3 regions of the Mesorhizobium sp. CNPSo 4671 genome follow, and region 3 is predicted to be linked to each of the others. Evidence: predicted binding sites of a transcription regulator. Region 3 holds the regulator's gene; each other region holds the start of a gene.
What was found. The regulator PhoB, encoded in region 3, activates phosphate uptake and scavenging genes when phosphate is short. The targets are predictions, from matches to a motif close to TGTCATNNANCTGTCAT.

Region 1 (2,264 bases), on a different contig from region 3:
GCACGGCGGCAATCGGGTTCCAGCGCACCTTCGGCCGCGGTGCGTAATGGCCTTCGAGATGGTCGGTGTGCAGTTCGACCAGCCCGGGAATGACATAGTCGCCGCCCATGTCCTCGCCGGTCCGGCCAGAGCCTGCATCGATGCCGGCGATAAAGCCGTCACGCAGCACCAGCGACCCCTCGACGATCTCGTCGGCAAGTACGATGCGGGCGTTGGAAAGAACGGTTTCGGCGGTCATTTCAGGCAGTCCTTGATTTGTCCAGGGCAGGGCTTGTTCAGGCGATTCTTCTGGCAGGGCGGCGTCCCAGCGCGTGCTGCGAAAGCACCATGAACGGCGCGCCCGGTTCGGGTTCGACAAACAGCGTCAGCGCATCCACCAGCACCGGCTGCCGCAGCACGTCCGCGAACAGGCTGTCGATTGCTAGGCGAAGACGAGGGCTTTCCTGTGGCCCGGCCCGGCCGGACAGTGTCATGTGGAAGCGGAAGGTCTCGAAGACATAGGGGTAACCCCACTGGCAGAGATTGCGGAACTCGGCCGGCTTCAGCGAATCCGGGCTGCGCCGTTCGATCTCGGCCTCGGTCAGCGGCGCGCGAAAGCGGTCGAAATCGCGCACGACGTCGTCGGCGAAGCGGTTGAGCGGCGGGAACGGTCCCTCGGGCACCAGCGCGAAGAAGCTGTCGATCTGGCTGACGACGAGGCGCGGGATCGTCACAACAGGCGTCGCTTCGGCAAAATGGTCGATTGCGGCGCGCAGCGAGGTTTCCGTCTCGTTGGCCGCCAGGCGGAAGGGGGCTTTCAGCGTCGCGTGGAAGCCATAGCGGCGCGCCGAGGCGGTGTGGAAGGCAACTTCCGCCGCCGATAAATCGGCCACGGCCTCGACCGGCCTTGTCGCCGCGCCGAACGGGTCGCGGCCCAGCCAGTTGGCGGCGATCCGCGCCAGCGGTTCGTCCTGCCGGGGGGTGAAGTAGATGGCATAACGCATGGGAAGTCCTCGTCAGTCTCGCTGCCATAGGTGATTTCCATGACGGATTGACGAAGCTTTGACGGGTTTTCGATGGCAAATCGACCTGAGAAGTCCTTAGCCGACGATTTTTCCCAGCTGGACCAATGGCTTCACTCGAGAGACATCGGCGCTCAGGCCTTCATCAACCATTCGTGCTCGGGTGCATTGTGGAATTTCCACGTCCGCTTCGGCCCGGCCATGACGTTGAGATAGTAGAGATCGTACCCATGGCAGGCGGCGCAGGGGTGATAGCCCCTGGGCACCAGCACGACATCGCCATCCTCGATCGCCATGGCTTCGTCGAGCGCGCGATGGCCATCCGTGTCGGCGTCGGTATAGACGCGCTGGAAGGCAAAGCCCTGCGGCGGGTTGAGGCGATGGTAATAGGTCTCCTCTAGATAGGATTCGGCGGGCAGATTATCCTGGTCGTGCTTGTGCGGCGGATAGCTCGACGTGTTGCCGCCGGGCGTGATGACCTCGACCACCAGCAAGGAATCGGCCGGCTTGCCTTCCGGCAGGATGTTGGTGACGTAGCGCGTGTTGGTACCCTTGCCGCGCACTTCCTGGCCAAGATCGTCGGGTCCGATCACCCGGACCGGCAGTCCACCACCGAGGCCAGGCGCCGAGCAGACCGCGAGTTCGAGCTCGGTATCGGCCGTCACCGACCAGTCCGATCCCTCGGGAACATAGACCGACCACGGCTTGCCCTCGAAGGGCGACATACGCTCGCCGAGCAGGCCGAGGTCCTTGCCGCCGGCCTTCGCGGTGCCCTTGCCGGTCACGAACACCAGGCAGATTTCGCGATCGTCGGTCTTGCCTGAGGCGCTCTCGCCGGGCTTCAGCCGATGCAGGTCGAAACCGACATAGGTCCAGCCGGCGCTTTTCGGCGTCACATGGGCAACGCGACCATGGCCCTTGTCGGCCTTCACCAGCAGCTTGGACATCGGCTTACTCCTTCGGTTCGGCCTCGGCCGTTGCCTTGCTCTCATCGGCCGGCCTGTAGAGATAGAAAAACTGCCAGACGGCATAACCGGCAAAGCCGAGCGCGATGACGCCCCAGAACGGCGTGCCGGTGGCGAATTCGATGATCGACCAGATAATGCAGACAGCGACGACGGCGACACGCCGCCATAGCGGGCGGAAGAAGGGGTGCTCGTAATCTTTCATCGGGCCAATCTACAGCAACCTGGCTCGCCGTGAACCCATCGCATCAGGCATTCGGGAAACCCTAGGCATTGGGAAAGCCCTGGGTTTCGACCG
Region 2 (2,264 bases), on a different contig from region 3:
GCGGATGCCGGCGCTCGCCAGGCAGGGAAAGCGCTCATGCGCCTTGGCGAGTTCCGGGCTGATGCGGTCTATGTCCTCCGGGATCAGCTCGATGCCATAATTCCATGGCGCGCCATCCATGTTCCAGTGCTTGGGGTTCTGCTCGTAGACACCGAGCAGCACGCCCTTGCGCTCCTGGCGCAGGTAGGAAAAGCCGTCGAGGTCGACGGCGATGCCGATCTCCCGGTCAAGCGCCGCGATCTCGGGAATGTCCTCGGTGACGAAATAATGGTGCTCCATCGGCGTCACCGGAAGATCGACGCCGGCCATGCGGCCGAGCTGTTTTGCCCACAGACCGCCGGCGTTGACGACATGCTCCGCAACGATGGTGCCCTGTTCGGTGACGACGTCCCAATGGCCGTCCGCGCGAGACTTCAACTCGACGACACGGTTGCGCAGAATGATGTCGGCACCGCGCTTCTTCGCAGCGCCGGCATAGGCATGCGTGGTGCCATAGGGGTCAAGATGACCCTCATTGGCATCGTAGAGACCGCCGATCACACCGCTGACATCGACGATCGGACAGGTTTCCCTGATCTCGTCCGGTGTCACCAGGCGAGCCGTCTCTATGCCGACCGACTGGAACACCGCCCAGGCCGATTTCAGCCATTCCCAGCGCTGGGGGGCGCTGGCGATGTTGACGCCGCCGGTCATGTGCAGGCCGATATCCTGGCCGGATTCGGCCTCGATCTCGCGGTAGAGATTGATGGTGTAATCCTGCAGCGCCGCGACGTTGGGATCGGCATTGAGCGCATGAAATCCGGCCGCCGCATGCCAGGTCGAACCGGCGGTCAGTTCGGCGCGCTCGATCAGCGCCACATCGGACCAGCCGAACCGCGTCAGATGGTAGAGCACCGAGGCGCCGACCACCCCACCCCCGATGACCACTGCGCGATAATGCGGCTTCAAGGCTTCCCTCCCGGTCCGTCAGAAGCCGCACCATATACGCACTGGACATATGTGTCCAGCGCGTTGCGAGACGCACCTCGCCTGACCGAACCAACACGTGGCGAGGTGATCAATTCGTTGGCTCGGGCACACGTTTCTGTCGGCGCGTGACGAAGCGGCGGTATGTACCGCGCGCTGTCACGCAAGCATCATGTTCGCGCCTTAGACCGCTTTTGGGGGGCGCGCGGCATCATCGATGTACCGCCTCTTTCAGCTTTTTCGTTCTTCGGCCGCTCCGGCACGCTTTGTCACAAGAGGATCATCCATGAAACACCTGCACCGAACCGCCTCGCTCGGCGTCGCGCTGGCCTTGTTCACCGCCTTGACGCCGGCGCTCGCCGACAGCACCGCGACCGTCCTCGTCAACAAGGGCCTGGTCGGTGTCGGCCGCATTCCGGCCGCTCAGCGCGACAAGTTCGGTGAGACGTTCGGATCGGGTTCGGGCATGGCGATCGATACCGCTGGCTGGACGCATGACGCCGGCAGCTACAAGGGGTCGCTCTGGCTGCTGCCGGATCGCGGCTACAACGTCGCCGGCACTACCGACTACCGGCCACGCATCAACACGATCGGCATCGAGTTCACCCCGGCGGCACCAGGCGCCGCCGGCCAGGAGCAGACCGAAGTCAAGGCGACGTTAGCCGACACAATGCTGCTGACCGACGACAAGGGCGCTGACGCCACCGGCCTCGATCCGCTCTCGGATGTGCGCCCGGCCGCCGGCGACATGCCGATGCTGCCCGTCGCCACCAATGGCAAGCTCGCCCTCGACAACGAGGCGATCGTGCGGCTGCCCGACGGCTCGATGTTCATCTCCGACGAATATGGTCCCAACATCTACCACTTCTCGGCGCAAGGCCGCCTGCTATCGGCGACCCAGCCGCCGGCAGCGCTGGTGCCGATGCGCAAGGGCAAGCCGAATTTCTCCTCGGACAATCCCGGCCCGGGTGCCGCCGAGCCCGACCCGAAGGATCCCGATACCGGCCGCCAGAACAACCAGGGCCTGGAAGGCATGGCGATGACGCCGGACGGCAAGTTCCTGATCGCCGTGCTGCAGTCGGCGACAAGGCAGGATGGCGGCGATTCCGGTTCGACCCGGCAGAACACCAGGGCGCTGGTCTATGATGCCTCCGACCTCGCCCATCTCAAGCTGGCGCATGAATATGTCGTGCCGCTGCCGGTGTTCAAGGATGCCAAGGGCAAGACCAAGGTCGCCGCGCAAAGCGAGATCGTGGCACTGTCGGACACGTCCTTCCTGATGCTGGCGCGCGACAGCG
Region 3 (2,264 bases):
ATCGCCTTCGCCGACATACTCGAGGCCGAGTTCGGCATCCCCGCCACCATGGAAAACGACTGCAACATGATGGCGGTGGCGCTGCGCTGGCGCGATCCCGAGCGCTATCGCGACGACTTCATCGCCATCCTGCTTTCGCACGGCATCGGCATGGGCCTGGTGCTGAAGGGCGAGCTGTTCACCGGCACCCATTCCTCGGGCGGCGAGTTCGGTCACATGATCCATCGGCCCGGCGGCGCGCTTTGCCGCTGCGGACGCCGCGGCTGCGTCGAGGCCTATGCCGGCAACTACGCCATCTGGCGCAACGCCAGGCAGCTTGGCGAGGACACCGAGCCGGTCGCCGACGTCAGCGACGCACAGATGCGGGCACTCGCCGCCACCGCACGGGAAAGAGACGGGCCTGAGCGAGAAGCCTATCGCAAGGCCGGCGAGGCATTGGGCTATGGCCTCGGCAGCCTGTTCGCGCTGATCGATCCCGCGCCCGTCGCCATGGTCGGCGTCAGTGCCGCCGCCTTCGACCTGATCGAGCCGGCATTGCGCGAGGCGATCGCGCAGACCGCCGGCGGCCAGCACTCGAAATCGATTTCCTTCGACACCGAACCGAACGAACTGCCGCTGATCCGCGAAGGCTGCGCCATGCGCGCGCTGACCTTCGTCGACCAGGAGATTTTCGCGCCGGGCGTGCAGGCAAGGGCGGGCGGCGTGGGCAAGAACGTGGCCTGAAACCGCTCGCGATCAATCCTCGCGGATCGCGTAGCCCGCGCCGCGAATGGTGCGGATGACGTCGGGCATGCGGCCATTGTTGACCGCCTTGCGCAGGCGGCCGACATGCACGTCGACGGTGCGCTCGTCGATGTAGATCGTCTCGCCCCAGACATTGTCGAGCAGCTGGCTGCGCGAGAACACGCGGCCGGGATGGCGCATCATGAATTCGAGCAGGCGGAACTCGGTCGGCCCAAGCCGTATCTCGCTCTTCTTGCGATAGACCCGGTGCGATTCGCGGTCGAGCACGATGTCGCCGACCTTGAGCACGCTGGACAGCACTTCCGGCTTGGCGCGGCGAAGCAGCGCCTTGACTCTTGCCATGAATTCCGGCGTCGAAAACGGCTTGACCAGATAGTCGTCGGCGCCGGTGGAAAGTCCACGTACACGGTCGCTTTCTTCGCCCCGCGCGGTCAGCATGATGATCGGCAGCCGCTCGGTCTCGGGCCGCATTCGCAGGCGCCGGCAGAGTTCGATGCCGGACACCGCAGGCACCATCCAGTCGAGCACCAGAAGGTCGGGCACGTTCTCCTGGAGCCGGATTTCGGCTTCGTCGCCGCGCGGCACCACCTCGACCTGGTAGCCTTCGGATTCCAGATTGTAGCGGAGCAGCACCCCCAGCGGCTCCTCATCCTCCACCACCATGATGCGTGGCGCGATCATCGACTGGTTACCCCTGCGCTCAGGCTGCCGGCGCTGACATCGCCGTCTCGTCCTGTTTTGGACGATTGGCGGGCAGCTGCGTGCCGGTCAGGACATAGTACGCATTCTCGGCGATGTTGGTCACGTGGTCACCGATGCGTTCGAGATTCTTGGCGCAGAACAACAGATGCGTGCAGGCCGTGATGTTGCGCGGATCCTCCATCATATAGGTCAGCAGTTCACGGAAGACGGAGGTGTATTTGACGTCGATACGTTCGTCGTCGGCGCGCAACTTCGCCAGTGCGGCGGCATCGCGCGCCGCATACTCCTCGATCACGCCCTGCACCTGGATCAGCACCAGCTGCGCCATGGCGTCGATGGAATGCGACAGGTCGCGCGGCGTGGCGCTGAGACCGACGGTGCCGACGCGCTTGGCGATGTTCTTGGCAAGGTCGCCGATGCGTTCGAGGTCGCCGGCCATGCGGATCGAGCCGACTACATGACGCAGATCGTCGGCCATCGGCTGGCGCTTGGCGATCAGCGTGATGGCACGGTCGTCGAGTTCGCGCTGGCGCGCGTCCATGATCGCGTCGTCGGAGACCACGCGCTGGGCCAGCGCATTGTCGGAATTCAGCAGTGCCTTGGTGGCGCCGCCGACCATCGAGCCGGCGAGGTCGCCCATGTCGCTGATCAGCCTGCTGATCTGTCCGAGATCCTCGTCGAAGGCTGCGACTGTGTGTTCGGCCATGATCCTGGTCCTCGTATGCGTGCGATCAGCCGAAGCGGCCGGTGATGTAGTCTTGCGTGCGCTTCTCGCGAGGCGACGTGAAGATCTTCTCGGTTTTGTCGAACTCGACCAG

Region 1: AC04SF_RS13075 (DUF1045 domain-containing protein) is a predicted target of PhoB. The motif match lies at 1,023-1,039, and genes of this name have one in related genera.
Region 2: AC04SF_RS09810 (esterase-like activity of phytase family protein) is a predicted target of PhoB. The motif match lies at 1,124-1,140, and genes of this name have one in related genera.

Annotation. Positions count from the first base shown of each region.
Region 1 is NZ_JBWLUW010000004.1:203,826-206,089, reverse strand. It holds gene AC04SF_RS13080 (alpha-D-ribose 1-methylphosphonate 5-triphosphate diphosphatase) at 1-238, opposite strand, end outside; gene AC04SF_RS13075 (DUF1045 domain-containing protein) at 276-983, opposite strand; gene iolB (5-deoxy-glucuronate isomerase) at 1,136-1,948, opposite strand; gene AC04SF_RS13065 (DUF3329 domain-containing protein) at 1,953-2,171, opposite strand; gene iolE (myo-inosose-2 dehydratase) at 2,233-2,264, opposite strand, start outside.
Region 2 is NZ_JBWLUW010000003.1:339,819-342,082, reverse strand. It holds gene AC04SF_RS09815 (GcvT family protein) at 1-948, opposite strand, end outside; gene AC04SF_RS09810 (esterase-like activity of phytase family protein) at 1,253-2,264, shown strand, end outside.
Region 3 is NZ_JBWLUW010000007.1:320,284-322,547, reverse strand. It holds gene AC04SF_RS21425 (ROK family protein) at 1-723, shown strand, start outside; gene phoB (phosphate regulon transcriptional regulator PhoB) at 736-1,425, opposite strand; gene phoU (phosphate signaling complex protein PhoU) at 1,445-2,152, opposite strand; gene pstB (phosphate ABC transporter ATP-binding protein PstB) at 2,178-2,264, opposite strand, start outside.